DNA from 2 places in the Fodinicola feengrottensis genome. Region 1 is predicted to be linked to the other one. Evidence: riboswitches for the same ligand, from Rfam matches in the RefSeq annotation. Region 1 holds a riboswitch; the other holds the start of a gene.
The links. A riboswitch is a leader RNA that binds a small molecule or an ion and turns the genes downstream of it on or off. The one in region 1 is predicted to bind cobalamin.

Region 1 (14,915 bases):
CGCGGTCGGCGAGAGACTGGACGAATGGCTGACCACCACCGGCCGTGACATCGGCAACGACATCGTCGAGATCGGTCCCGGTTTTGGTGCCACCACTCGTGTTTTGGTACGCCACTGCGAGCGGCTGACGGCCATTGAAATCGACCCGGACTTCGCCGCTGGGTTGCGGGCGGAATTCGGCGACCAGGTCACCATCATCAACGCCAGCGGCGCGGACGTGCCGCTGGCGTCGGCGAGCTATTCCGGTGTGGTTTGTTTCACCATGCTGCACCACGTACCGTCAGTCGAGCTCCAGGACCAGATTTTCGCTGAGGCGTACCGACTTCTGCGCCCCGGTGGCGTTGTCGCCGGCGCCGATGGGCAGGACAGCGAAGGCTTCCGGGCTCTGCACGAGGGCGACATCATGGTCGTCGTCGAGCCCGACAGCTTCCCGGACCGGCTCCGGGCCGCCGGCTTCACGGACATCGACGTGACCGTCGACCCTGGTGTCATCCTCACCTTCCACGCCCGCAAGCCCGGACCGTAGCAAGATAGGACCGTGGGAGAGACCGAACCAGCGGTGCTGCAGCGGCTGCTCGACGTGGCGTTGGAGCTGCAGGGCGAGCGACGGCCGGAATCGGTGCTTCGCACGGTCCTGAAGGCGGCGAAGGACCTGGCCGGCGCCCGGTACGCGGCGGTCGGGGTGCCGGACGGCGACGGCGGTTTCGCGCTGTTCCTGGTGGAAGGCGTGGACGCCCGGACCTGGGACGCGATCGGCTACCTCCCGCGTACGCACGGCGTTCTGGGCAGCCTGCTGACCGATCCGAAACCGCTGCGGCTGCACCGGTTGCGGGACGATCCACGGTTTCGCGGCTGGCCCCGGGCCCATCCGGCGATGACCTCGTTCCTGGGCATCCCGGTGATCGCGAGCGGCGACATCGTGGCCGCCCTGTTCCTGGCCAACAAGATCGAGGCGGACGACTTCTCCACCGCGGACGTACGAGTGGTGGAGGCGTTGGCCGCGCATGCCGCGTTGGCGGTGGTCAGCGCCCAACGGCAGTCCCGGCTGCGGGAGCTGTCGATCGCCGCCGAGCGGGCCCGACTGGCCCGTGACCTGCACGATTCGGTGACACAAACGGTGTTCAGCCTGACCCTGTCAGCCGAAACCGCGGCCAGCCTCGCGACCGGCGCGGACCCGCGGCTGGTCGAGCAGGTGGACCGGATCCGGGCGCTGGCCGGCACCGCGACCGAGGAGCTCGGCTCACTACTGGACACCTTGCGCCTCGCCGAGGACCGCCGGGACGACCTCGCGACCCTGCTGCGCAGGCGGGTCGAACTGCTGGGTCGCGTCCACGACGTACCGATCGACCTGCGCATCAGAGGCGCCCAGCAGACCCGGTCCGCGGCCACCGAATACGAGGTCGGCCGGATCGCCACCGAAGCGTTGTCGAACGCCCTCAAACATGCGAACGCCGGTCGCATCGCGGTCACTCTCACTTACACAGAAGGAAAACTGCGGCTCACCGTTGCGGATGACGGCGACGGATTCGACCCGGCGATCACGGCCAGGCAATCACGCCGGATGGGCTTGTCATCGATGGCCGAGCGGGCCGCCGCGCTTGGCGCGGACCTGCACGTGGAGTCCAGCCCGGGGACCGGGACGACGGTGTCGCTGGAGGTCCTCGGTGACTGCTGACCCGCCCGTACGAGTGCTGCTGTGCGACGACCACGAGATGGTGAGAGCCGGGTTGCGCAGCTTTTTCGACGTACAGGAAGGGATCGAGGTGGCTGGCGAGGCCAGCACCGCCGAACAGGCACTGGCCCTGATGGGGACAACCAAACCCGATGTCGTGCTGATGGACCTGATGTTGCCGGGCATGTCCGGCGTCGAGGCGGTCCGCCGGATCAGCGCCGACCATCCGGGCGTCAAGGTGCTGGTGCTGACCAGCTATGCCGGCGATGACACGGTGATCGAAGCCGTCCGAGCCGGCGCCGCCGGCTATCTTTTGAAGGACGTCAACCCAACCGAGCTGGCCGGCGCCGTACGAACCGTGCATGCCGGCGGGGCGCCGCTGCATCCCAGCGTCGCCGCAGCCGTCATGCGGAATGTGTCAGAACCCGATCCCGAGCACCTCACCCCGCGTGAGCGTGAGGTGCTCAGCCTGATCGCCCGCGGGCTCTCGAACCGCCTGATCGCCCGCGAACTGGCCCTGTCCGAGAAGACGGTCAAGGCGCATGTCAGTGCCATCCTGGGAAAACTCGGGGCGGCGGACCGTACACAGGCCGCTTTGTGGGCGGTCCGCCACTTCCCCGACCCAAGCCCCGGGTCCTAGGACAAAGGTCTCGGGTCGCCGGGTCCGTGGCCCGATGCCGCCGGCCCGCGTGCGCGCAAGTCTTGGCCTATGAGCCAAACAGCCCTCATCACCGGAGCGTCCCAAGGTCTCGGGTACGCGATCGCCGACCGATTGGCCGGCCACGGCACCCGCCTGGTGCTGGACGCGCGTACGCCGGCCGACCTCGACGCCGCCACCACCACCCTCCTCGACCGCACCGACACCGTGGCGATTGCCGGCGACATCACCGACCCCGGCCACCGCGCCGAACTCGCCGCGGCCACCGAAGGCAAGCTGGACCTGCTCGTTCTCAACGCGTCAGCACTCGGCGAGACACCGTTGCCCACACTCGCGACCGCGGATCTGGGAATTTTCCGCGGTGTGTTGGAAACCAACACCGTCGCCAGCCTGGCGCTCATCCAGATTCTGTTGCCGCACGTACGGGCAGCGGCCGGCACCATCGTGCTGATCAGCAGCGACGCGGCGGTGACCGGCTACCCAGGCTGGGGACTTTATGGCGCCAGCAAGGCCGCCGCCGACCAACTGGCCCGGGTGCTGGCCGAGGAAGAACCGGCGATTCGGGTCTATGCGGTCGATCCTGGCGACATGAGTACCGCGATGCACGCGGCCGCGGACCCCGACGCCGACCCGGCCGACCTGCTGGACCCGGCCACCGCAGCGGCCCGGCTCGACCCACTTTTGCGCGGTGAGCTGCCATCCGGCCGTTACGCGGCCAGCGAGCTGTCGACAGTGGTGTCGTCATGAGCACCGTCTTCGCCGAGAGTCCGCTCCATCTGTCCACATCGGACATTCCGCTGGCGACCAGCCCGGCCGAATACCGCGGCCTGCGACGGGACGCCGTGCGGATGCTGGTCGCCGAACCCGGTCGGCCGCTGCGGCACGTACGGGCCCGTGACCTGCATCGTGAACTGTCCGCCGGCGATGTCCTGGTTCTCAACACATCGGACACCCTGCCGGCCGCGACGGCCGGCGTGACCGAAGCCGGCGAGCGGGTCGAAGTGCACCTGTCGACTCCGCTGCCGGCCGCTGGACTCGACCCGTCCGCCGCGCTGGGCCAGCCGGAATCGGAGTGGGTAGTGGAAATCCGCACTCCGCTACCGATCGGCAGCCGACCGTCCACTGTGGACTGGGACGGCACGGTCGTACGGCTGCGCGGCGGCGGCGAGGTCGCGGTGGGTCGCCCGCATCCGACCGGGCAGCAACGCCTCCGTGCGGCCACTGTTCGTACTCCCCTGCCGTTGCTGGCCTGGCTGAACCAACACGGCGAGCCGATCCGCTATGACTACGCGTCCGCTCGCTGGCCGATTTCGGCCTACCGGACCGAACATGGCGACACTCCGGGCAGCGCCGAAATGCCGTCCGCCGGCCGCCCGATCAGCGCCCGGATGCTCCGGCACCTGCGGTCGATCGGCGCACAAATCGCCACTCTCGTCCTGCACTGCGGAGTTTCCTCGCAGGAATCCGGCGAACCTCCTTATCCGGAGTGGTTCAGTGTCTCAGCTTCCACAGTGGACACCATCGAGCAGGCGCACGCCGCCGGCCACCGCGTGCTGGCGGTCGGGACCACCGTCGTACGAGCGTTGGAATCGGCCGCACGGACCGGCCGGCTGACCTCCGCCAACGGTTGGACCGACCACGTCGTCACGCCAGCCACCGGAGTGTCCACTGTGGACGGGATCTTGACTGGCTGGCACGAACCGGCGGCTTCGCACCTGCAGATGTTGGCCGCCATCGCCGGACCCGAACTCCTTTCCCAGTCGTACGAGGAAGCCCTCGCCGCCGGCTATCTCTGGCACGAGTTCGGCGACCTGCACCTGCTCTGGCACTAACCCACGGAACGGGCGGTCGCGGCGGCGCGTACGAGGGCGCGCAGGGCCGGCTCGACCTCGGCATAGCCGCGAGTTTTCAAGCCACAGTCGGGATTCACCCAGAGCCGGTCTGCCGGCACCGCCTTCAGAGCGGCAGCCAGCAAATCCCGCATTTCCTCCACACCGGGACCCGTGGCGAGTGGATGTCGTAAACGCCCGGCCCGACGCCTCGACGGAACCCGATCGCGTGCAGGTCGTCCAAAATCTCCATTCGCGACCTGGCTGCCTCAATGGTGGTCACGTCCGCGTCCAGCGTATCGATCGCGGTGATCACGTCACCGAACTCCGAATAGCACAGGTGCGTGTGGATCTGGGTCGACTCGGCCACCCCCGAAGTGGCGAGCCGGAACGACATCACCGCCCAGTCCAAATAGGACTCGTGTTCTTCCTTGCGCGGCGGCAAAAGCTCACGAAGTGCCGGCTCGTCGACCTGAATGATCCGCAGACCGGCCCGCTCCAGGTCAGCGACCTCGTCCCGCAAAGCGAGCGCGACCTGGGCCGCGGTGTCGGCCAACGGCTGGTCGGCTCGTACGAACGACCACGCGAGAATCGTCACCGGGCCGGTCAGCATCGCTTTCACCGGTCGCGAAGTCAGCGACTGCGCGTACTGGCTCCAGCCGACCGTGATCGGCGCGGGCCTGGACACGTCACCATGCAGGATCGGCGGGCGGACACAGCGGGATCCGTACGACTGCACCCAGCCGTAGTCGGTGGCCGCGAAACCGTCCAGGTTCTCGGCGAAATACTGCACCATGTCGTTGCGCTCGGGCTCGCCATGGACGAGTACGTCGAGGCCGATTTCCTCCTGCAGGCGGATAACCCGCTCGATTTCGGCCCGCATAGCGGTTTCGTACTGGCCAGCGTCCAGTTCTGCGGTCCGCAAACCGGCCCGCGCCCGCCGGATGTCCGCGGTCTGCGGAAAAGAGCCGATCGTGGTGGTGGCCAGGCGCGGTAGGCCGAGCCGGTCCTGCTGCGCCGCCGCCCGCTGGTGGTAATCGGACCGGACCCGATCTTCGGGCCGCAGGACCTGAATCCGGGCGCGTACGCGATCATCGCGCAGCACCGGCACCACCTCGTCGCCGGCGGCCAACTCGGCGGCCACCGCCTCGGTGCCGTCCCGCAGCGCCCGGCTCAGCACCACCACCTCATCAACTTTCTGACGGGCAAAGCAAAGCCGCCGCCGTACGTCCGGCTCGAGGTTGGTTTCGGCGTCCAGGTCGTACGGGACGTGGAGCAGCGGGCACGAGGTCGCCACCGCGAGCGAGCCCACCGAACCCAGCAGGCGGGCAGCGGTGGTCAACGCGAGACGCAGGTCCGTCCGCCAGACGTTGCGGCCGTCGACCAGCCCGGCGACCAGGACTTTGGTGCGGAGCCGGTAGTGCGCGGCCGCCTCGGTCAGCGCCTGCGGGTGCGTGACCAGGTCGATCCCGATCGCCTCGACAGGCGTGCTGGCCAGCACTGGCAGTGCCTCGCCGAGCCGGCCGAAATAGGTGGGCACGAACAGCTTCGGCCGATTCGACTCGGCACCCAGTCGCTCGTACGCGCGACGGACCGCGTCCAGCTCCGCTGGCGTGCGGTCGCCGACCAGCGCCGGCTCGTCCAACTGCACCCATTGCACGCCCGCGTCCGCCAACTCGGCGAGCACTCTCAAGTAAACGTCAAGCAGGTCATCCAGCAGCGACAGCGCCGCGAAACCGGCCGGTGCCTGCGCGGATGCCTTCGCGAGCAACAGAAAAGTCACCGGTCCGACGAGCACGGGTCTGGTGGTGACACCGTGGCCGAGCGCCTCCTGATAGTCCGCGAGCGGCTGGTTGGCCACCAACTGGAAGCGAGTGTCGGGCGCCAGTTCCGGGACCAGATAGTGGTAGTTCGTGTCGAACCACTTGGTCATTTCCAGCGGCGGCACGCCGTCCGTGCCACGGGCCATCGCGAAATACGTGTCCAGCGGCGAAAGCCCGAGATCGCGGAACCGCGACGGCACCGCGTCAACCATGACTGCGGTGTCGAGCACCTGATCGTAGAAAGAGAAGGTGTTGCCCGGAACCGAATCCAAGCCGGCTTCCTGCAACTGGGTCCAGGTCTGCTGGCGCAGTTGTGCCGCCACCGCCCGCAAATCCGCCTCGCCGGCCTGACCGCTCCAGTAATTTTCCAGCGCCTTCTTGAGTTCCCGGTGCGGTCCGATCCGCGGATATCCGAGAACGGTGGCCCCGATCGGGGTCGTGTCTGCCATAGCTCTCTCCTCGCGAGCATGCCGAGGCCCACCACAGCGAAGACAGCAACGAGCACGCCACATTCCGGCGTACGCCCTGCCGACCATCCCACGCGGTCGCGGACCCACGCGCGCCGGTTGGCACGCGTACCGACGGCAGGTCTTCGGACTCGCGGGCACCCGCCGAGAAACCCGGCGGACCTACCGACTGTCGCTTCCCAGGCCGGAACCCAGTGCTTGATGACAGCTTTCGTTCCCACTCACCGCTGCGCGGGCAGTCCCGGATTCGCACCGGGTTCCCTGTTGCCTCGGCCGGCCCTCACGGACCGGTCGAACCATCAGCGCTACCGAGCGTATCCGATGCGGGCGGCCAGCCGTGTTGTGCGCCGCCTCACAACGGTCCGCCGCCCGAAAGATCAGCAAAAGCGCTGGTAAAGCAACATCAAAATCATTCGCGTGTACGCATGTTTCCCCAGACTTGTTCGGCCGTCTGACCGCCGTTTACCCCGCTCCCCGAGATTGGTCCGGACACCCGAGGTCCGGAACGGAGCACCAGATGGGGCACGGCCACCCGCACGACCATCATCACCACGATCACCCAGCGGATCTTCCCGCGGTGCTGGACACCGAGATCCCGGACGACGAACTGTCGCCAGACGAGGTCTCCCGGCGCGGATTCCTGCGCAGTGCGGGCCTGCTCAGCGCCGGCGCGGCGGCCACCGCTGCCGGCGCCTTCGGCCTTCCGGCGGCGGCCGCGGCGACCGCGGGTCGCTCGTGGTCCGGCTCGTCCCAGCGCGGCGGCCTGCACTGGCTGGCCGGCGACCACCACATTCACACGCAGTACAGCCCAGACGCCGTCTACCGGGTCATCGATCATGTGCGGCACGCGAACGCCTACGGCCTGGACTGGATGGTGATCACCGACCACGGCAGCGTCCAGCACGCGAAGATCGGCGTCGAGAAGGTCAACCCGGACATTGTCTCGGCTCGCGCCAAAATCAAGGACACCCTGGTTTTCCAAGGTTTTGAATGGAACATCCCGGCCGCCGAGCACGGCACGGTGTTCGTCCACCCCGGCCGCAACGAGGTGTCGGTGCTCAAGGAGTTTGAGAACTCCTTCGACGGTACGGTGAAAAACGCCGGTCCCTCGACACCAGCGAACGAGGCACTGGCCATCTCTGGCGTCAACTTTCTTGCCTCCGCCGTCAAAAAGCGGCACGTCCAGGACGCCCTGTTCCTCGCGAACCACCCGGCCCGCAAGGGCATCGACTCGCCGCACGAGATCCGCGGCTGGCGGGACGCGCAACCCCGGATCGCGGTGGGATTCGAAGGCGCGCCGGGCCACCAAGCCGCCGGCATTGCCAAGCCGCTCGGCCCCGGCAGTGGCCGCGGCGGCTACGACAACTCGCCGTCGGCCGACTCCTTTGCCGGCTATCCGTTGGAGAGCTACCGCACCTGGGGCGGTTTCGACTGGCTTACCGCCACGGTCGGCGGCTTCTGGGACAGCATGCTGTCCGAAGGCAAACCGTGGTGGATCACCGCGAACTCCGACTCGCACTGGATCTACAACGACAGCACCGATCGCGGCCCCGGCAGCAACTTCGAGACCAACGGCTATTACAACGATCCGGTCTACAGCGGCAAAGTGGGCAGCACCAACACCGACTTCTGGCCCGGCTACTACAGCAAGACGCACGTCGGTTCGACCGAGTTCTCGTACGCGGCGGTGATGGCGGGCCTGCGCGCCGGCCGGGTCTGGGTGGATCACGGCGGCCTGATCAGCGGCCTGGACGTACGGGTGCGGGCCGGTGGCAACTGGGTGACCCTCGGCGACACTTTGGTGGCCAGGAAGGGAAGCCAGGTTCAGCTCGAGGTCACCATCGATCTCGCGAACGGCCCGAACTGGGCCCAGTTCGTCCCGAAACTCGCCCGGGTGGACGTGGTCCGCGGCGCCATCACCGGCCCGGTCTCGGACCGGGACACCCTCAGCGCCCCACACACCGCGGTCGCGAAATCTTTCCAGATCGGCAAATCCACCGGACAGGCCACCTTCACGTACGACCTGGGCCGGCTCGACCAGGGTTTCTATCTGCGGCTTCGGGGCACCGACGGCAACCGGACGGCGCCGGGCTATCACGGCGCGACGGTCGACCCGGCCGGACCGGCGATGGACGTGGTCGGCGCCGCGGATCCGTGGAACGACCTGTGGTTCTACACCAACCCGATCTGGGTGGTGCCGAGCCGATGACCGTGCTCCGCTGGGATCTTGGCCATCGGAGCGTCCGCGATGCCGAGCAGTGGCTGGCGAGCCTGCCGCCGGTGCCCGGCATGGTCGCTTGTACGCAGCTCGTCCGCGATGACCGGCCGCGGGTCGCCATTACCATTGCCGCACCGGTAAAAACCGAGCTGCCATCGGGTGGCACCTCGGTCGCGGACCATGGCACCGGCCGAGCGGTCATCTACCCGGGCGTCGAGCTGCTGACCGGCACCATGACGGTCGCGGACCTGCTGGCCAAGAGCGCCATCGAGAAGGTGACGGTCATCGGCGGTGCCGCGGCCACCACGCAGACCATGCTGGACACCCGCGCCTTCGTCCGTCCACAGTGGATCGACGGCGTGCTGACCCTGGTGGCAACTCCAGCGCCAGACGGCCACATCGCGCCCTTCGAAGTGCCGAATCCCACTCCCTGCTGCGCCGACCACGACTGACGTCTATCCGCCCGAAACCAGCTGGTTCGCGGTGCGTACGACGGTTGGGCCGGTCAGCAGGGCCGGATCCAGGTCCACGGCCGTACGCACCTCGAACATGACAGTTTCGCCCGGCAGCAACGTGACCAGCATGTCGTCGACCTCGGCGTCGACAGCGACCCGGTCAGCCAACACGGCCACATCGCGCAGCAGCGACCGTGCGGTCACCGAGACCCGGTAGCCGCCGGCCATCGTCGAGCTGCTCACGTCGTACCGGTCGACCGGCAGCGAAAGATCCTTGTCCGGCCGGAAAAACCAGCAGGCCCGGCCCGCGCTGGACTCCACTACCAGGAGTTCCCCGCTCGGGTCGGCCGGTTCGGACAGCCGGTCCGACACTGCCAGCAATGCGGTTTTCCTTTCGCCGACGGAAAGCGTGAGGTCCTGCTCGGCCAGAACCTTGCCCTCAAAGGACATCCGGCGAACCGAGACAGTGTCTTCCCATGCTTGGGCGGTGTCGTTGACGATGACCACCGCAAGGCCGCCATCCCTCGCCTGCACAGTGACCAGCCGATCGGCGTACGCGTGTTTCAGGGCGTACCAAGCGGGTTTGCGGCCGCCGTCGCCGTCGACCACCGCCCACGAGGTGACCGGCCAACAGTCATTCAGCTGCCATACGACGGTGCCCGCGCAGCGCGGCGCCCACGACCGGAAATGCTCGATGCCCAGCGACAGCGCCCGGGCCTGGTTCAGTTGAGCGGCCCAGAACCAGTCGTCCATCGCCGCCGGCACCCCGAAATGCTCGGTCAACGATCGGTCGATCTTGGCCATCCCGTCCTGGGCTTTCTGGTGCGCGACCATCTCCGGCCCGTACGGAGTCAAGGGCCGGTCGTGGACGGCACGGGTCAGGGTCGACCAACGCGGCGGGCCCTGGAAGCCGAACTCGGACGCGAACCGCGGCACATAGTCGAGGTAGCCGGTGTAATCCCGCTGGTTCCACACATCCCAGATGTGCATGCAGCCGTGATCGGGATCGTTCGGGTAGATGTCGGTGGAAAGGGACCACGGACTGCCGGCGCAATACGGCCGGGTGGGATCCAGCTCAGCGACGATTTTCGGCAGAATGTCAAGATAATAGCCGAGGCCCCAGGTGCGGTCGCCAAGCTTTTCCCGCCATCCCCAGTCGTAGTAGCCCCAGATGTTCTCGTTGTTGCCGTTCCACAGCACCAGGCTCGGGTGCGGGCAGAGCCGGGTGACGGCCTCCCTGGCTTCCGCGATCACCTCACCGCGGATCGGCTCTTCCTCCGGATAGGCCGCGCAGGCAAAGAGAAAGTCCTGCCACACGAGAATGCCGGCCCGATCGCAGGTCTGGTAGAAATCATCGCTTTCGAAGATGCCACCGCCCCAGACCCGGACCAGGTTCACGCCAGCGTCGGTGGCCTGTCCCAGCCTTCGCTCGTACCGCTCGCGATCCACCCGGTGCGGAAAGCAGTCATCCGGGATCCAGTTGACACCGCGCGCGAACACCGGAACATCGTTGACAACAAAGGTGAAAGCGGTGCCGATGTCGTCTGGTGTGGTGTCCAGCCGGACGGTACGGAACCCGATCTCGGTCTGGTACGAGTCGTGGCCGGGGATTTCCACTCGCAGCGGGTAAAGCGGCTGCTCACCGTACCCACGCGGCCACCACAACCGCGGGTTTTCCACCACTACCTCGATAACACCTTCGGTGCGTACGGTGGCCTCGACCACCTGATCGGCGACCCGGACTACCACCGGGACGGCCTCGTCGGACTCCACCTCGACGTGCACGGCGACCAGGCCGCGATTGCCCTCGACGGTCACCAGCGGGCGTACGGACGCGAGCCGTGCGGTCGACCATGACTCCAGCGCGATGGGCCGCCAAATGCCGGCGGTGACCAGCTCCGGGCCCCAGTCCCAGCCGAAGTTGCAGGCCATCTTGCGGATGAAGTTGTACGGGAAGCGGTCGCCGCCGGGCCGGGCACCCAGCTTTTCCCGCAGCTGCTCGGCGAAACTGATCGGCGAGCCGAAGGTGATCGCCAGCCGGTTCGCGCCGGGCCGCAGCGTTTGCCTGACGTCAAAGCGATAACCGCGGTGCATGTTGCGGGTCTCCCCCACCACGACACCGTTGACCTCGACGGTCGCCACCGTGTCCAGGCCGTCACACACCAGGTCGACGCGGTCGTCGCCGGCCGGCTGCCACTGGAAAGTCGTCTCGTACCGCCAGTCCGTCCGGCCGATCCAGGCCACCGCGGCCTCGTTCTCGTCCAGATACGGATCCGGGATGAGCCCAGCCGCCAGCAAGTCGGTGTGGACGCAGCCCGGTACGGTCGCCGGCACGACGGCGTCGACCTCGTCCGTACGACTCGCGGCTCGGACAGTCCAACCGGCATGCAGCAGCGTCCTCATTGACATCCTTTCGGTGTTTACGATTGTCAACCAGCAAATACGTCAGCTGACCTGGGTAGCAACCCGGATGCCGAGCAGCACCAGCAGCGTGCCCATGACGCCGTCCATCGCCCGGCGCACCCGACCGGCGCTGAAGAACCGGCGCAGCGAACCAACGACCATCGCGAGCGTGATCCACCAGACCACGCTGGTGAAGGTGGCGATCACCGCCAGCTCGAGCGTCTGCGCCGTGGACGCGGTCGACGGCAGGAACTGCGGCAACAGGGCCAGAAAGAACACCGCGACCTTGGGGTTCAGGAGATTGCACAGCAGGCCCTGCCGGAAGGCGACGGGCAGCGACACGCCGGTGAGCTCAGTCGCTTGCAGGTCGTGATATCCCCCGCGCCGCACCGAAATCCACGCCCGTACGCCGAGGTAGACCAGATATGCCGCGCCGGCGAGTTTCACCACCGTGAACACCACCGCGGATGCGGCCAACAGGCCGGCCACTCCGAGCGCGATCGCGACCACCCACACAAAGACTCCGCAAGCGATCCCCAGCCCGCAGGCAACCCCGGCCTTGCGCCCGCCGGACAGCGAGTTCCGGGTCACCACCACGAAGTCCGGGCCGGGCGACATCGCGCCGAGCAGCACCACCACCACCAGAAACGACACCGCGGTCGCGACAGAGATCACCACCTCACCGTAAAGCGCGTAGTCGGGGCCCGTCCATGGTCCCGGTCACTACCCGAAGCTCAGGCCGGCAAGGAGCAGCGCCATCGCCGCCAAGCCTTCCCACCAGGCGGCGCCGGCGGCTGGTCCGCATCATGGGGGCAGCCTTGCGGACGCGAGCCGGTCACATGTCGTACGAGGACACCCAAGGCGTGCGGCACGCGCGGAAAGGTGATTCTCGTCAGGGGCTCGACGCGACCCGAAACTGCCAGCGGCAAGGTGTGTAAAAAGGTCGACTTGCGGGTACTGCACTCCGCGACCGTTGTCCACGCCGACGGAAGGCCTCTGACGAGTACGTCCATCGACCCACTCACCGACGCCGGGCCCGTCGGTCGGTTGACGACGGGCTGGACAGCGGCTTCCCCAGCCCGGCTCACCCGGATCCGCCGCCGCCTGTTGACCTGGGCCACCGCCACCGATCTTCGGTCCGGCCAGATCGACGCGCTGGTCCTCGCGTCGTACGAGGCGCTCGCCAACGTCGTCGACCACGCGTACGGGACCCTGCCGCCGCTGCGGCCGGACCTGCTCCTTGAGGCCGAAGTGGCCGGCGATCACGTCACCGTCGCGGTCAGCGACCACGGCCGCTGGGAGCAGCCCGCCGCCCGGCCGGGAGCGCGGGGCCACGGGCTGATCCTGATGCGCAAGCTCAGCGACGACCTGTCCATCCGTACGACCGCGACCGGCACCGTCGTACGGATGTGCTGGCATCTTTAGTGGGTTTGCGGTGTTGATCCAGGTCAGTCCCACTCCAGTGAGCCGCCGGTTTGGTACTCGATGACCCGGGTCTCGAAGAAGTTTTTCTCCTTCTTCAGATCCATCGCCTCGGACATCCATGGGAACGGGTTCTCGGCCGGCCCGAAAACCGGTTCCAGACCCAGCTGCGCGCACCTGCGGTTGGTGATGAAATGCATGTACTGCTCGCAAAGCTCGGCGTTGATGCCGAGAATCCCGCGCGGCATGGTGTTCCGCCCGTACGCGACCTCCAGGTCACAGGCGTCCTTCAACATCGTCCGCACCTCGGCCTGAAACTCCGCGCTCCACAGGTGCGGGTTCTCGATCTTGATCTGGTTGATCGTGTCGATACCGAAGTTCAGGTGAATCGACTCGTCCCGGAGGATGTACTGATACTGCTCGGCGATGCCGACCATCTTGTTCTGCCGGCCCAATGACAGGATCTGGGCGAAGCCGGTGTAGAACCACATTCCCTCGAAAATCACGTAGAAGGCGACGAGGTCACGCAGGAACGCCTGGTCGCGTTCGGGCGTACCGGTGGAGAACTCCGGGTTCTCCAGGTGCTGGGTGTAGTCCAGTGCCCAGGCCGCCTTGTCGGTGATCGATGGCACCTCGCGGTACATGTTGAAGAGCTCACCCTCGTCGAGGCCGAGACTTTCGCAGACGTACTGGAAAGTGTGCGTGTGAACGGCCTCCTCGAAGGCCTGCCGGAGCAGGTACTGCCGGCATTCGGGGTTGGTCAGGTGCCGGTAGACCGCGAGCACGATGTTGTTCGCGACCAGCGATTCCGAGGTGGCGAAAAAGCCGAGATTGCGCTTGATCATCAGTCGCTCGTCGTCAGTCAGGCCGTTCGGGGACCGCCAGAGCGCGATGTCGGCCTGCATCGAGACCTCGGTCGGCATCCAGTGGTTGCTGCAGCCGGCCAGATACTTTTCCCACGCCCAGTGGTATTTCAGCGGCAGTAGCTGGTTCACGTCGGCGCGGCAGTTGATCATCGCCTTGTCGTCGACGCTGACCCGCGCGCCGCCGCGCTCGATCGCGCCGAGTCCGGTGGCGTCCGTGGTTGTCGTCATCTTGTGGTGCCTTTCTTACTGGCAGGCTTCGCAGTCGGGGTCTTCGATCGAACAGGCCAACGGCTCTTGGACGGTCGGTACGGTCGCGGCCACCGCGTTGAGTTTCCCGTCCGTACCGCGCAAAGTACTCTTCTCCACGTGCGTCGCGCTGGTGGCCCGCAAGTAGTAGGTGGTCTTCAGGCCGCGAATCCACGCGTGCTGATACATCTCGTCGAGCTTGCGGCCGTTCGCCTGCGCGATATAGAGGTTCAGTGACTGCGCCTGGTCGATCCACTTCTGCCGGCGGGCGGCCGCCTCGATCAACCAGCGGCTGTCGATTTCGAAGGCGGTGGCGTACAAGGTCTTCAGGTCAGCCGGCACTCGAGCGATCGGGCCGAGGCTGCCGTCGAAATACTTCAGGTCGCTGATCATCAACTCGTCCCATAAACCGCGCGCTTTCAGGTCGCGTACGAGTGCCGCGTTGACGACGGTGAAGTCACCGGACATGTTGGATTTCACGTACAAGTTGCGGTAAAGCGGTTCGATGGACTGGCCGACGCCACAGATGTTGGCGATGGTGGCGGTCGGCGCGATCGCCATCACGTTCGAGTTGCGCATGCCAACTTTCCGTACGCGGCTGCGCACTGCGTCCCACTGCAGCGTCTGCGCCCGGTCCAGGTCCAGGTCGTCACCGCGCGCGGCGGCGAGCAGCTCGATCGAGTCGATCGGCAGGATTCCCTGGCTCCACAGCGATCCCTCGTACGACGGGTAGCTTCCCCGCTCCTGGGCGAGGTCGGCAGAGGCGGAAATGGCGTGGTAGCTGATCTCCTCCATGCTGCGGTCCGCGAACTCAACCGCTTCCGGCGAGCTCATCGGAATGCGCAAGGCGAACAGC
Region 2 (14,915 bases), on a different contig from region 1:
GCGAGCACCGAAATCGCGTCGCGACCTCGAGCAGCTGGCGAGTCAGATATCCGCCCACGTACGGACAATCGGCACTGAGATCGGTCAGATCGAGCCGCTCGCGGCACCACTCTGGCTGCCAGTTCCTGCTCGTCCGCGGCCGATCCGAAGTGTCGAGCGAATCACCGAACTTTGGGATCTGCATTCGGCTCTACACCCATTCGACGCCGCGTTGACGAGTGAGCCGAACCAGCCGATCGCGGTTGTCGTCGGTCCAGCCGGGGTAGGAAAAACCGTTCTCGTTACCGAGTACGCACACCGCTTCGGAGCGGCATTCCCGGACGGCATCTTCTGGCTCGACGGCAGTGGCGACGATCCACTGCCAGCCATCAGGCGGCAGCTGTCCGCGATAGCCGAGGCGTTGGTTGGCCACCAGGTGCCGCAAAACGCCGCCACTGCTATCGCTGCCGAACTGCACAACCGCGCCGCCAGGTCATTGTGGGTCCTGGACGGTGTCCGCCCAGGGCTCGACGACTCGGTCGTCACCGCTGGCCTGGGTCCGCATCCATTGGCGCGTACGATTATCACCACCCGCGACCGACGCTATGCCCATCTCGGCGTCCTGGTCGATCTTCGACCCGGGCCGCCCCCGGGATCGGCACCGAGCGGACTTTCCGTCAGCGCAGCGGAACGTGCGATCGCCTGGCGGCTACAAGTTGAGCTCGCGTACCGAATCAGGGAAGTAGGCAGCGGCCATTTGCGCGGCGCATTGGCGGCTTTGTATGGTCTTTTTCTCTTTGTCCGGCGCCTCCTGGCGGACGCTTCGCCGACCGCCGCCGCCGTTGTCAGAATGCTGGTCGTGCTGCACTTAAGGCTTCGACCGCTGCTGACCTACTGGCATCCAACGCTCAAGTCTTACGAGCAGAGCAGAACAAGGACATCTGATCCGGTCGACCACGAGAGCCGGTGGAATCGACGCGGCGAACTGGAAAACGCTCTTGCCGTCGTACGGGCGCAACTGGCCGGCACCATGGCCGACCTGGCCGTCATTACCGGCAGCCGTTATGGAATCGCTGGGCGTCCGTGATGGGGACGTACGCCCAGCGATCGGACCCCTAGTACTCAGTTTTCCCGTGTTCGCATGCAAGTCCTCCTCGTTCTCGACGCTCTCTCTGAGAGAGGCGTCTCCGAGGATTCCTGGCCGAGCATGAGAGAACCTTGAACAGTTCTTGCAGTGCTGCTGGTCAGCCGCCCAGTGCCAGCACGACCAGCACTGTGGTGGTAGCGGTTTCCAGCAAGGAGCCGAAAACGTCGCCGGTGACGCCGCCGAAGCGACGAACCGCGATCGTACGAAGGACGACCGCGGCGACAAGTCCTGCCAGCACAGCACAGACATCGAGAATGGCTTCCCGAAAGCCACCGGTCGCGTTTGCGACGAGCCAAGCCAACCCGAGCGTCAGCACGGACCAGCCCCAGCCGGTGAGCCGGCTGAGGCCAGCGGCGACCAAAGCACCGAAACCGTCCGGGCGGGCCGACGGTACGTGCCGGGCGCAGGCCATCACGACTGCCAGCCGGCCGGTGACGGTGGCCAACACAATCGCCCGCATCCCGAAGGTCACGTCCAGGTGCATGCACTGTGCCAGCGCGGAAATCTGCACCATGATGACGAGAAGGAGCGTCACCACGCCAAAAGGGCCGATGTCCGAGCGCCGCATGATGGCCAGCGCGCGAGCCGGCGCGGCCCGCGACCCCAGGCCGTCGGCGGTGTCGGCCAAGCCGTCCAGATGCAGGCAGCGGGTAGCCATCGCCAGCACCGAAATCGCCAACGTGGCGGCCAAATAGTCCCCCACCGGGCCGATGGCCAAGGTGTGGACGCCGTAAAGAACAACGGCGGCGACCGCACCGAGCAACACGCCGATCATCGGCAGCCACACGATCGCCGGCCGGGCCGCGGTACGGTCGGCGCGCAGCGTCGAGGTGACCGGCACCGGCATGATCGTAAACATTGTCAAGGCCAGCAGCAGCGAAACGACCGCACGGCGGGTACGACTCACCTCAGCCTCGTGGGAATCCCTGCCGTCATGAGCACCACCTGATCACTTACGGCGGCGATCCGCGCGTTGACGCGCCCAAGTTCGTCCCGGAATCGGCGGCCGGCCACGGTTGCCGGTACGACGCCGGAGCCGACCTCGTTGCTGACCACCACCACCTGTCGGTCAGTTTTGCGCCAGGCGCTCACCAAGGAGTCGATCCGCTCGGCTAGTTCCGCGTCGGCGCCCGGAATCTCCGCCCACACACCGCAGTCGTCCATGACCCCGCTTAACCAGGTGGACAAGCAGTCGATCATCAAGGGCACGTCTGTGTCCAAGGCCAACAACGGCACCAGGTCACGGGTTTCGTGCGTACGCCACGACCTCGGCCGGCGTTCGCGGTGGCCAGCCACCCGGTCGGCCCACTCCGGATCGGCGGCCGTCGGTACCGGCCCGGGCGCGACGTAGTCGACAGTGTCCACAGTGGACAGCAGACCTTCGGCCGCTGCCGACTTGCCGGACCGGGCGCCGCCCAGCACCAGCACCCGGGACCTGCTCGTACGCGGCTCATCGTTTGCCGGCTCAGCAACAGAAACGGCGGTCGGCGTCTGGTCCGTGACGCCCGCGCTGTCGAATGTCGCCACCTCACGCAAGACGCGGACCGCGCTCTGCACCAACGGCAACGCGAGGGTGGCACCGGAGCCCTCGCCGAGGCGCAGGTCGAGATCCACCAACGGCCGCAATCCCAACGCGTCCAGGGCGATCGCGGCGCCCGGCTCGACCGAGCGGTGTCCAGCCACCATCGCCGCCACCGAGTCCGGCGCCAACGCTTTCGCCGCCAGGGCCGCCGAACACGCGATCACGCCGTCCAGGATCACCGGCACCTTCCGCGCCGCGGCACCCAACATAAAGCCGGCCAGCGCCGCGTGCTCCAGCCCGCCGACGGCGGCCAGCACGCCGATCGGATCGGCCGGATCGGGCAGGTGCAAAGCAAGCGCTCGCCGGACGACCTCGATTTTCCTGCGGTGCATGTCATCGTCGATGCCGGTGCCCCGGCCGGTGACCGCCACCGGGTCCGCGTGCGTGAAGGCGGCGATCAGGGCCGCCGACGCGGTGGTGTTGGCGATCCCCATATCACCGGTCAGCAGGCAGCGATTTCCGGCCGCTATCAGGTCATTTGCGACTTCGATGCCAATTTCCATCGCGCGTAAGGCATCCGCGCGCGCCATCGCTGGGCCCGCGGTCAGGTCAGCGGTGCCCCGCCGCACATTTCGGGACACCAGACCAGGTCCGGCTGGCACCTCGGCCGCGACACCGACGTCCACGACGACAACGTCTGCGCCCACCTGCCGGGCCATCGCGTTCACCACCGCCCCGCCAGCCAGGAAATTGGCCACCATCTGCGCGGTCACCTCCTGCGGCCACGGCGACACCCGCTGGGCGTGAACGCCATGGTCACCAGCGAAAACAGCGACCGCGGCCGGCTCCGGCAGCGGCGGCGGACACACTCCCGCGAGGCCCGCCAACCGTACGGACAGATCTTCCAACGCTCCCAACGAACCCGGCGGTTTGGTCAACCTGCCGTGGCGCTCCTGGGCCGCCCGCACCGCGGCCGGGTCGACCGGCCGAATCGCGGCCAGGGTTTCGTCCAGCACCGAGCTCACAGCACCTCCGCCAGAATGTTCACAAAAGCATCGGTCGTGGCTGGATCGCGAACGGCGATCCGCAGCCAATCCTTGCCAAGACCGGGAAAAGTGTCGCCGCGACGGACCGCGAACCCACGCTCGCGCAATCGCTCCCATACCCGCAAACCGCCGGCAACCCGCGCCAACACAAAGGAAGAGACGGGCTCGACCGGCACCGTTATCCCTGGCAGCGCCAGCAACTTCTCGAGCAGGTACGAGCGGTGATCGGCCAACAAAACCGCGGCCTGGTTCGCCTCAGCGAGAGCCTGCGGAGTCGAACAGGCGACGGCCGCCGCGGCCGCCAGGGTGGAAACCGACCACCGCGGCTGAGCTTGCTCCACAGTGGACACCACTTCGGCCGGCGCCAGCAGATAGCCGACCCGCAACCCGGCAAGACCCCACGTTTTGGTCAGGCTACGGACAACCACCAATCCTGGCAGCCCAAGCCCGGCCACTGACTCCGGCTCGCCCGGCACGGTGTCCGCGAAAGCCTCGTCGACCACCAGCATTCGACCCGGCTTGGCCAGCCGCAGCAGCGAATCCGCCGGATGCAGGACAGAGGTGGGATTCGTCGGGTTGCCTATCACCACCAGGTCAGCGTCATCCGGGATCGCCGCCGGATCGAGCCGGAATCCGCGCGAGGGATCCAGAATCACCCGCTCTACTTGATGGCCGGCCGCCCGCAGGGCCGCTTCCGGCTCGGTGAACTGGGGGTGTACCACCACGATCCGGCGGGCCGTGGTGGTACGGGCCAGCAGCACGAAAGCCTCCGCCGCGCCGGCTGTCAGCAGCACCTGCTCAGGCCTTCGCCCATGTCGTGCGGCCACCGCGGCGCGCGCTTCGGATGTCCTTGGATAGCTGGAAATATCGTCCAGCGCGGAGACCAGAACGGACCGCAACCACGCCGGCGGAGCATCCGCGCGTACGTTCACCGCCAGGTCAACCAGCCCGTCTGCGACCTCGGCATCACCGTGATGCGTGAGATCGACCTGCGCTGGGAGGCTGGCGAGGGCGACCGTGGCCAACGCGGATTTCCTTTTGGGCAAGAGAAGTTCGCCACCGCCGGCCAGCGCGGCGGCCTCGGCCACGCTGGCCGTGCCAACCGCGTGCCGGACCAGCGGGCTGGGATGCGGCACCTCGACGACGTCCAACTGCTCGGCCGGATAGCTGACCAGTGCGATGCCCAGGCCAGCCGCGGCGGCCACCACGCCCGGCTCGGCGACTCGCGAGTCCACTGTGGACATTTGGGCCACCGCGGTGGCCGACAGGCCGGCCTCGGCCAGTGCGGCTGCGATCAGCCCGACAATCTCGTCCCGGCTGACACCCGGCCGGCATCCGAGGCCAACCACCACGGCGGTCATCGGGCCGCCGCCACGAAACGCTGGGCGATCTCGGGCTTTCCGGCCCAATGCAAGTGCAAGTAGGAGGCGTGCACAGAACCACCGGCGAAGCCTTCGGCGGCACCGTCCATCGACCAGGCTGCCACCGGTCCGGACCGAGGTTCCACCACCGTACGGTGAAACTCGTGACCGGTCACCGCGGTGCCGGCCGCGAGCAGCACGGAATCGGCCGGCGCGCTCGCATCTCGGTAGCCGAGCGACAGTTTTGGTGTCATCTGGCCGGCCGCGTCCAGCACCGCGCACATCGGGTGACCGTCAAGTTCCCGGGCCAGATAAAGCAATCCCGCGCATTCGGCCGCGATTGGGCCGCCGGCGGCAGCCAGCGCCGCGACCTCCTTGCGCAATATCTCGTTAGCGGACAACGCTTGGGCGTGCATCTCCGGAAAGCCACCGCCGATCACCACCGCGGCCGTACGCTCAGGAAGGTGCGAGTCGTGCAGTGGGTCGAAAGGGACCACCTCGGCACCGGCGGCAGCGAGCAACTCGGCGGTTTCCGCGTACGAGAAGGTGAAAGCCGGACCCGCCGCGATCGCCACCACCGGCCGGGTAGGCGAGGAGTGCGGTGTCGGCACCCACGGGCTGCCGCCAAGAGGTCCAGCCGTACGAGCCAACGCGACCACCGCTTCCAGATCCACCGCCGCGGCGATCGCGGCACCCAGTCGGTCCACAGTGGACACCGCCGCGTCGGCGCGCTCGGCGGCCGGGACCAGACCAAGGTGCCGCGAGGGTGCCGCCACCGCGTCGTCCCGGCGCAGCGCGCCGAGCACCGGCATGTCCAGTTCTTCCAACGCGGCTCTCAATATCTCTTCGTGCCGGTCTGAGCCGACCCGATTCAAGACGACTCCACCGATGCGCAGTTTCCGGTCGTACGAGCGAAATCCAGCGACCAGAGCGGCCACCGACCGGCCCTGCGCTGCCGCGTCGACGACAAAAAGCACAGGAGCGTCCAAAAGCGCCGACACATGTGCGGTTGAGCCAAAAGCGGTGGTCCCGCGGCCGTCGTAGAGGCCCATTACGCCCTCGATGACAGCGATATCCGCGCCGGCGGCGCCATGCAAGAAAAGCGGTTCGATCAGGTTTTCGCCGCACAACACTGGATCCAGGTTCCGGCCGGGGCGCCCGGCGGCCAGCGCGTGGTAACCCGGGTCGATGTAGTCCGGCCCGATCTTGTGCGGCGACACGGTAAAACCACGCGATGACAGAGCCGCCATCAGGCCAGTAGCCACGGTTGTCTTGCCATGCCCCGAAGCGGGCGCGGCGACCACCAGCCGGGGAATGCTCACCATTCGATCCCCCGCTGCCCCTTCTGCCCACTGTCCATCGGGTGTTTTACCTTGGTCATCTCGACGACCATGTCGGCCGTGTCGATCAGCGGCCCGGCCGCGTCCCGGCCGGTGATCACGACATGCTGGTGACCGGGCCGCTCCCGCAAGGTGGTCACCACCTCGTCGACTTCGACCCAGCCCCATTTCATCGGATAGGTGAACTCGTCCAGCACATAGAAGTCGTACGTCTGGGCGGCCAGATCGCGTTTGATCTGTGCCCAGCCCTCGGCCGCACTGGCCGCGTGGTCGTCCTGCCTCCCAGGTCGTTGAATCCACGACCAGCCCTCGCCCATCTTGTGCCAGCCGACCGCGCCGCCCTCGCCAGTCTGCTCATGCAGCCTTCCCAGCGCTCGAAAAGCCGCTTCTTCGCCGACCTTCCATTTGGCGCTCTTGACAAACTGGAAGACCCCGATCGACCATCCCTGGTTCCACGCCCGCAACGCCATGCCGAAGGCCGCGGTGGACTTGCCCCGCATCGGTCCGGTGTGGACGATCAGCAGCGGCCGGTTTCGGCGTTGTCGAGTGGTGAGGCCGTCTTCGGGCACATCGGTCGGTTTTCCCTGTGGCATCAGGCTGCTCCAGTGAACGTACGAACCGAAGCCGCGAGGGTGTCCGCGGCCAGTTCCTCCAACCGCACCGCCGGTCCGCCCAGCGCCATGGCGAGTTTCCCAGCCAATCCCAGCCGAACTGGCCCACTTTCGCAGTCGACCACCACGGCCGCGGTCCCCTCGGCGGCCAACAATGCGGCCGTACGATAGGCGTCTTCGAGGTCGCCACCACCGCGCCGGGTCGCCCGGCCGTCGGTGACGACCACCATCAACGCCCGCCGCCGGGGATCACGCAGGCGCTCGACCCGCAGGACTTCCCGTGCCCGCAACAAACCGGCGGCCAGCGGCGTACGCCCGCCGGTCCGCAAAACAGTCAGACGTGCGGCCGCGGTGTCCACGGAGGACGTGGGCGGCAGCGCGAGTTCAGCGCTGTCACCGCGAAAAGTCACCAGACCGACCTTGTCCCGGCGCTGGTACGCGTCTAGCAGCAACGAAAGCACCGCCCCCTTGACCGCACCCATCCGGGACCGGGCAGCCATCGAGCCGCTGGCGTCCACCACAAACAGGACGAGGTTGGACTCGCGCCCCTCTCGGCGGGCAAGGCGCAGATCCTGGCGGCGCAGAATCAAGCCGGCACTCGTACGGCCGCGAGCTTTTTGCTGCGGTGCGGCGGCAATCATCGTCGAGACGAGGTGCAGACGGCCGGCTTTGCCGGTCGGCCGGCTGGATCCGGTCACCCGGCCGACATCCGTCTTCGCCCGGGAACGTCGACCGGCGGCGCCGCTGCCCACCCCTGGCACCTCCAGCCGGCGGGTCCGGAAAGTGTCGGTAGGGGCGGCAAAAGACTCGCCCGGCGCTGGCATCGGCCGCTCGGGCGCAGAGCCGGAATCAGTCGGGGAGCTGGAGTCTGCCGGCGCGGGACTGTCCTGCGGTGCCGGCGCCCCACCCGGACCGTCATCGTGGGGATCATCGTCGTTCGAATGATCATCGAGCGCGTTGTCGAGTTGCTCCTCATCCAGACCGGGAGCGTCGAACGGATTTCGCCGGCGCCGGTGCGGCAACGCCAACCGGGCGGCCATTCGTACGTCATCTCCATCGACCACGCTCCGCCCTTCCCAGGCGGTGTGTGCGACGGCCGTACGAGCGATGACGATGTCCGCTCGCAGCCCGTCGACTTCGAATGAGGCACACACCGATGCGATCTGGCGCAGGACCGCGTCCGGAAGTGCCACCTGAGCGAGAAGTTCCCGAGCGGTCAGAATGCGAGACGCCAATTCGCTTTCGGCGGCCGAAAACCCGGCAGCGAAAGAAGTTGGATCAGCATCGAACGACAGTCGTCGGCGAACTACTTCGGCGCGGGCGTCCACCTCTCGCGGGGCGGCCACCTCGACGGTCAGCCCGAACCGGTCGAGCAGCTGCGGCCGGAGCTCACCCTCCTCCGGATTCATCGTGCCGACCAGCAAGAACCGCGAGCGGTGCCGGATCGAGACACCTTCACGCTCCACATAGGACATGCCAAGTGCGGCCGCGTCCAACAAAAGGTCCACCAGATGGTCGCCGAGCAGGTTCACCTCATCGACATAGAGCAGGCCGCGATGGGCGGCGGCCAGCAGCCCCGGCTCGTACGCCTTCACGCCCTCGGCCAGCGCACGCTCGATGTCAAGTGCTCCCACCAGCCTGTCCTCGCTTGCGCCGACCGGCAACTCGACCAGTCTGGCCGGCCGGCTTTCCCGCGGACCGGCGAAATCGTGTGGGCCGTCCGGACAGTCCGGGTCGATATCGGCCGGGTCACAGCTGAAACGGCAGCCGCTGACCACCTCCACCGCGGGCAACACCGCGGCGAGAGCCCGCACGGCGGTGGACTTGGCGGTGCCTTTTTCGCCGCGTACCAACACTCCACCGATCGCGGGGGAGACCGCGTTGAGCACCAACGCCAACCGTAGGTCGTCCATGCCGACGACGGCGCTGAGCGGGAAAATGGGGGCAGTCACTGCGCTCCTCATGCGGGTGGTCCCGGTGGTACGAACGGCAGACCAGCCGGTGGGCCGTCCGAGATCAGCCGCATCACCGCGGCGGTGTCCAGGTGGTCGGCAATCAGATCGCCCACCAGATCGAGCCATCGTTGGCGTATATCGGCGAAACAAACCTCACCTGGTACAAAGCGCCGGCCGGCCTGCGCGGCGGTCTCGGCCAGGAAGGCTCGCCGGAAACCGTCGTTTTCCAAGACGCCGTGCCAACTGGTCCCGCAGACCGTGCCGGCTGAACACCCATCAAGGAAAGCCTCGCCGCCTGCCACCGAAACCCGGCCGTGCCGAATCTCGTACGCGTGCACCGGTTGCCCGTACGCCTGCCCCGAAGGACGGCCGAGCACCTTTTCTGGTCCAAAGTGGACAGTGGTGGGCAGCAGGCCGAGGCCGGGCACGATTCCCTGCCGGCTTTCCACCTCGTCGTCGATCGAGCCCGCCAACATCTGGTAGCCACCGCAGATCCCGAGGACCGGCCGTCGCTGGGCGGCCCGTCGTACGATCGCATCGGCGAGCCCGTTTTCCCTTAGCCAGGCCAGATCCGCGACGGTGGCACGGGTGCCTGGCAGGATCACCAGATCCGCATCGGAAAGTTCCTCCGGCCGGGTGACAAACCGCAGCACCACGCCCGGCTCGGCGACCAGCGGGTCCACGTCGGTGAAATTCGAGACGCGCGGAAAGCGGACCACCGCGACGCGCAGCACATCCTCGCCGACCGGCGGCGCCACCGCTGGCCGCTCGGCAGTCAGGGCGAGCGAATCCTCGGCGTCCAGCCAAAGGCCGGGTACCCACGGCAGCACACCGAGCACCGGCCGCCCAGTCAACCGGCGCAGCGAGTCCAGACCCGGTCCGAGCAGCCGAGCGTCACCGCGGAACTTGTTGACCACGAAACCAGCCAGCAACGCCTGGTCCGCCGGCTCCAGCAGCGCCAGAGTGCCAAACATGGCAGCGAAAACGCCACCCCGGTCGATATCTCCCACCACCAGGACAGGCAGCCCCGCGGCGCGCGCCAAGCCCATGTTCGCGATGTCGGTGTCCCGCAGGTTGATCTCGGCGGGCGAGCCGGCGCCTTCACAGATCACCACGTCGTAACGCGAACGCAGGTCGCTAAGCGACTCCAGCGCCGCTTCCCGGAGGCGGGTTTTTAGCTGCCGGTACGAAAGCGCGCTGACCTCGGCGATCGGATGGCCGAGCAGGATCACCTGACTATGCCGATCGCTGCCGGGTTTGAGCAGAACCGGGTTCATCACCGCTTCCGGTTCGATCCGGGCGGCCGCCGCCTGCGCGGCCTGCGCCCGGCCGATTTCGGCGCCATCGCGGGTGACCATGGAATTCAGCGACATGTTCTGGGCTTTGAAAGGCGCGACTTTCACGCCCTGGCGGGCCAACCATCGACACAGTCCGGCCGTGACGATGCTCTTGCCCGCGTCTGAGGTGGTCCCGGCGACCAGCAGAGCGCCACTCACGTCGCGACCTTGCGGGCCATCGCGAAAAGAATGGCAGCGGCGACTCCCACCAGACGGGACAGCCGCACTGCCCGGCCAATGTCCTGGACCGTCGGTTCGCGCCCATCTCCCAGCACACCACGAATTTCCACCCGGTCGCCGTACCGGTTCACGCCCCCGAGCCGGACGCCCAAGGCACCCGCGAAAGCCGCTTCGCACTGGCCCGCGTTTGGGCTCGGGTGCCGGCCGCCGTCCCGGATCATCGCGGTCACCGCGGCACGCGGGCTGCCGTCAACGGAACCCGCGAGGGCAGCGGCCAAAAACCCGGTCAACCGGGCCGGCACCCAGTTCACCAGATCGTCGAGTTTCGCAACGGCCCAACCGAAACGCTCATATCGCTCGTTATGGTGACCAATCATCGCGTCCAGCGTGTTAATCGCTCGATAAGCCAGCAGCCCCGGCACCCCCGCCACCGCACCCCAGAACAGCGGCGCCACCACCGCGTCGGAGGTGTTCTCCGCGATCGACTCGACCGTCGCCCGACTGAGCTCGGCCACCCCGAGACCGGCCGCGTCCCGACCGCAGAGGTGGCTAAGGCGCGTACGCGCACCAGCCAGGTCGTCGGCGGCCAGCAGGGCCCGCATCCGGGCGCCCTCACGCGCCAACGACGTGCCACCCAACACTGCCCAGGTGCCGGCCGCGGTCATCGCGATCGCCGGCAGCGGTGTGCGGGCCGTACGCGCGAGGACGACGCCAGTGAGCCCCGCAGCGCTCACCAAGGCCCCACCGTAGACGGCTCCGCTGCGCCGGCTGTCCGCCCACACTCGCCGCTCCAGTGCGGCCGCGACCTGCCCAAACGCGGCTACCGGATGGCCGCGCCGGGGATCGGCGAGGGCCAGGTCCAACAGGGTCCCCGCGAGCAGGCCGACCGGGAGCGTCCACCGGGACGCGGCCATCGCGAAACCTTCCTCGGGGTGTCCGCGCCCCAGGACGAAGGGATCGACGACCGGAGTTCCTGGCTCACCGGGCTCGCACCCGGCTGACAGTGGCGGGACCGCGCCGGAGTCGCACCGGCTTCCTCCCTGGTCATCGACGAACCTTCGCAGGCAACCACAGCCGTTTCGGCACTGTCAAGGCGGCCGCCTATGACCACCGCCACGCCCGATGGGTCCTGTTCCATTTTTGGGGCACCTTGCGGAGATGGATCCAGATCCCACCCAACCGCTTCGGCCGCTCCCTCGTACGGACCCGAAAGCACGTTCCAACGCCGACATCCCGATATTCGCCGCGTCCCGGGCGACATCCACGCCACCAGCGACAATGTCTCGTCACGCGGGCGAGATTTCGCTGCCCTCGGGCACAAAGAAGGACGCGACCAAGTCGCGTCCCAGCTGATCGTCCCGCGCGCGTCGGCGGTCAACGCGCAGGCCAGCGACAGAGAGTGCCTACTGAACAGGGAAGTTCCCGACAGGGGAACGAAAGTGCGCCGGGCCGGTCGGGGGCCCGGTCCGGCGCAGATACCAAGATATACGTATGTGCTGACATAAACAACCGCTTCCCGGAGCAGGGCGGGTTAAACTTCCGGTAAACCCCACACAGTGCCAGCCTTGCTGTGTTTGGGTCATGCCGTACGGATATCTGGTGGCACAGATCGGCTCCGGAAGGGCAAGACAGATGACGGAAGCAGCGGTCGATCCGGCTGGCGACACCCGGGGCACGGCGGTGAACGGTCGCGCGGCGGTGGTCACCCTCACCTATCTCGGCTTCACGCTGCAACTCCTGCAAGTCGGAATAGTGCCGTTGTTACCCACCATTGGCAAACAACTGCACCTCGGTGTCGCCGATACCTCCTGGCTGGTGACCTCGTCGCTGTTGGCCGGCGCGGTGGCGCTGGCGGTGATCAGCCGGCTCGCCGATCTTTACGGCAAGAAACCAATGATTATGGTGTCTCTCGCGCTGGTGCTCGCCGGCTGCCTGATCGACTGTTTCGCGACCAGCTTCCCGCTGCTGATCCTCGGCAGGGTGTTAATGGGAGCGCAGTTCCCGATGCTGGCGCTCCCGGAGGCGATTGCCAGCGACACCATGCCGAAAAAGCGCGCGCAGCTCACGATCGGCGCGATCCACGCCGGCAACGGGGTCGGGATCGGCGGCGGCATCCTGTTGGGCGCGCTGGTCGGCATTCACCCCACCGCCTGGCGGTCCTTTTTCGTCATCGGAATTATCACGGTCGTCATCGGGATGGCTGCGACCGGTTGGCTCGTACGAGATTCCCGGCATCGGGCGGCCGGCCGGCTGGACCTGACCGGCGCGGTACTGCTGGCGCTCTCGCTGGTCGGCATTCTGCTCGGCCTCAGCAAAGGACCCACCTGGGGCTGGGGATCGCCGCGAGTGGTCGCATTGCTGGTGGCCGGGGTCGTGTTGTTGCTGCTCTGGCTGGTTTCGGCCGGGCGGGCGAAGAATCCGCTGATCCGGCTGAGCGACATTCTGAAGCCGCACGTGAGAGTGCCGTATCTCATGACATTCCTCATCGCCTTCGGTGTCTACGGCTCGCTCTCCGCGGTCACCAGGCTGGCGCAGACCCAGCCGGCGGTGGCCGGTTTCGGCTACGGATTCACGATCCTGCAGACCGCGTGGTTCGCGGTCCCGCAGACAATCGGCGCCATCGTGGGGATAATGTTGCTCCAGCGGCTGACCAGGCGCGGCAGCATGGCGGTGTCCGCGTGTGTGGGCGTCGGCCTCAATGCCCTGTCATTTGTGGCCTTCGCGGTGCTCGCCGGCGCCCCGATCGCCGTTTTGACCGCACAGGGCGTTTATTCGATGGGCACCGCGATCGCGCTCGCCACCACCCAGATCCTCATTGTCGGCGCGGTGCCGGCGTCCGAGTCCGGGGTCGCGCTGGGGATCTCCATTGTCGCGTACGCGGTGGGAAACTCCTTCGGCAGCGACATCGTCGGCCTGCTGCTGAGCGCCTTCGGCGGCGCCGGCGGCGCTCCCACCGAGACCGGTTTTCTGGTCAGCTTCTGGGTTTGCTGCGGCGCCAGCCTGCTCGCGCTCGCCATCGGCGGCTCACTGGCCGTCAGGTCCAGGATCAGCGGCGCGGCGGCTCATGCCGCCGGCTGACCCGGGTCGGCGGGCCCGCCGATTTCGTCCGCTCCACCGCTTTGCGGGGCGTACCAGCCGGTGCGGGTCGCGCCGCGACCGTCTCGGCTTCCAGCTCGTCCACCATCCGAAGGCCCGCGAGCGCCCAGCGGACTTCCTGTTTGGCCCGCTCGATCAGCCCGTGGTAGACGTGCACTTTGTAAGCCACGACTTGCTTTCGCAGGTGTTCCGGCGCCTGCGCGAGCCGAATCCGGAGCAGGTCGGTGTCCCGGTTCTCCAGCTGCTTGACGTGCGCCTCCCAGCGCCGCCGCTGCTCTTCGTGATGAGCCCGGTGAGCCTCGAAATGCTTGCGCGCGCTGGCATAGTCACCGTATTCAAAATAGCTGCTCTTCAGGTAGGCGGCGTCTCTTTCGCGCGGCAGCGGAGAGAGTTCCTCGACCCACCGCGCCAACTCCGCGCGGCCGTCATCGGTCAACGAATAGATCCGCTTGGTGGCGAAAGTGCCGCGCGCCTCGGAGCGCCCGGTGATCATCCCGGCCTGCTCCATTCGCCGCAGCTCCGGATAGATCTGCGAATGCGGTGCGTGCCAGACGTAAGCCACCGACTGGTCGAAGAACTTGGCCAGGCTGTAGCCGCTCATCGGCTCGGCTTCCAGCAGGGCAAGCAAGGCGTGCCGAAGCGACACGGCACGCACCTCCCTTCGTCGTCCGCACGGCGCGGATGCTGCTGCACATACTACGGCCGATACGTATATATCGGAGTTGTCGCAGGATCGACAGACCAGCACGCCGCGGCGGGCCGGCAGGAACGGGAGGCAGCATGAGCGTACGGGTGCCGATCACGATTGCGTGCTGGGACTACGACCGTACTCAGGCGCTGGCCGACGGCCGGATCCGGCCGGAGGGCGTCGACCTGACCTATCTGGCCCTGCCGGTCGAGGAAACCTTCTTCCGGATGGCCCGCTACCAGGAGTTCGACGCGGCCGAGATGTCACTCTCGTCCTACGTGCTGTCGTTGTCCGGCAACGATTCTCCGTTTGTGGCCATCCCGATTTTCCCGTCCCGTGCCTTCCGGCACAACGGCATCTACGTACGAGCGCAGAGCCCGTTACGTGAGCTGTCGGAGCTGGCCGGCAAAACCGTTGGCATCCCGGAATACCAGGTCACCGCCGCGGTGTGGATTCGCGGCATCCTGGCCGAGTTCCACCAGGTGCCGGTCGAGTCGGTGCGCTATCGCACCGGAGGCCTGCAGCAGAGTGGCCGGGTGGAGAAAATCCAGCTGAGTTTGCCAGCCGGCGTCGACGTGGAACCGGTGCCGGCGGACCAAACGCTCACCGATCTGTTGCTGAGCGGGGAACTTGACGCGATCTACAGCCCGCGA

Region 2: it holds a riboswitch for cobalamin, as region 1 does, so the genes downstream of both, ABD301_RS04910 (cobalamin biosynthesis protein) here and metE (5-methyltetrahydropteroyltriglutamate--homocysteine S-methyltransferase) in region 1, are expected to answer to the same signal.

Annotation. Positions count from the first base shown of each region.
Region 1 covers NZ_BAAANY010000020.1:391,078-405,992, forward strand. The annotation lists gene ABD301_RS25930 (class I SAM-dependent methyltransferase) at 1-526, shown strand, start outside; gene ABD301_RS25935 (GAF domain-containing sensor histidine kinase) at 539-1,675, shown strand; gene ABD301_RS25940 (response regulator transcription factor) at 1,665-2,312, shown strand; gene ABD301_RS25945 (SDR family NAD(P)-dependent oxidoreductase) at 2,382-3,077, shown strand; gene ABD301_RS25950 (S-adenosylmethionine:tRNA ribosyltransferase-isomerase) at 3,074-4,162, shown strand; partial or broken gene metE (5-methyltetrahydropteroyltriglutamate--homocysteine S-methyltransferase) at 4,159-6,431, opposite strand; cobalamin riboswitch at 6,549-6,765, opposite strand; gene ABD301_RS25960 (PHP domain-containing protein) at 6,967-8,658, shown strand; gene ABD301_RS25965 (hypothetical protein) at 8,655-9,119, shown strand; gene ABD301_RS25970 (glycoside hydrolase family 2 protein) at 9,123-11,525, opposite strand; gene ABD301_RS25975 (LysE family translocator) at 11,568-12,200, opposite strand; gene ABD301_RS25980 (ATP-binding protein) at 12,474-12,950, shown strand; gene ABD301_RS25985 (ribonucleotide-diphosphate reductase subunit beta) at 12,974-14,041, opposite strand; gene ABD301_RS25990 (ribonucleoside-diphosphate reductase subunit alpha) at 14,057-14,915, opposite strand, start outside.
Region 2 covers NZ_BAAANY010000003.1:81,754-96,668, forward strand. The annotation lists gene ABD301_RS04870 (toll/interleukin-1 receptor domain-containing protein) at 1-1,066, shown strand, start outside; gene ABD301_RS04875 (adenosylcobinamide-GDP ribazoletransferase) at 1,224-2,033, opposite strand; gene cobT (nicotinate-nucleotide--dimethylbenzimidazole phosphoribosyltransferase) at 2,030-3,673, opposite strand; gene cobC (Rv2231c family histidinol phosphate aminotransferase CobC) at 3,670-5,055, opposite strand; gene ABD301_RS04890 (cobyrinic acid a,c-diamide synthase CobB) at 5,052-6,380, opposite strand; gene cobO (cob(I)yrinic acid a,c-diamide adenosyltransferase) at 6,374-6,988, opposite strand; gene ABD301_RS04900 (putative cobaltochelatase) at 6,988-8,970, opposite strand; gene ABD301_RS04905 (cobyric acid synthase) at 8,967-10,457, opposite strand; gene ABD301_RS04910 (cobalamin biosynthesis protein) at 10,454-11,392, opposite strand; cobalamin riboswitch at 11,424-11,545, opposite strand; gene ABD301_RS04915 (MFS transporter) at 12,111-13,556, shown strand; gene ABD301_RS04920 (PadR family transcriptional regulator) at 13,525-14,220, opposite strand; gene ABD301_RS04925 (substrate-binding domain-containing protein) at 14,355-14,915, shown strand, end outside.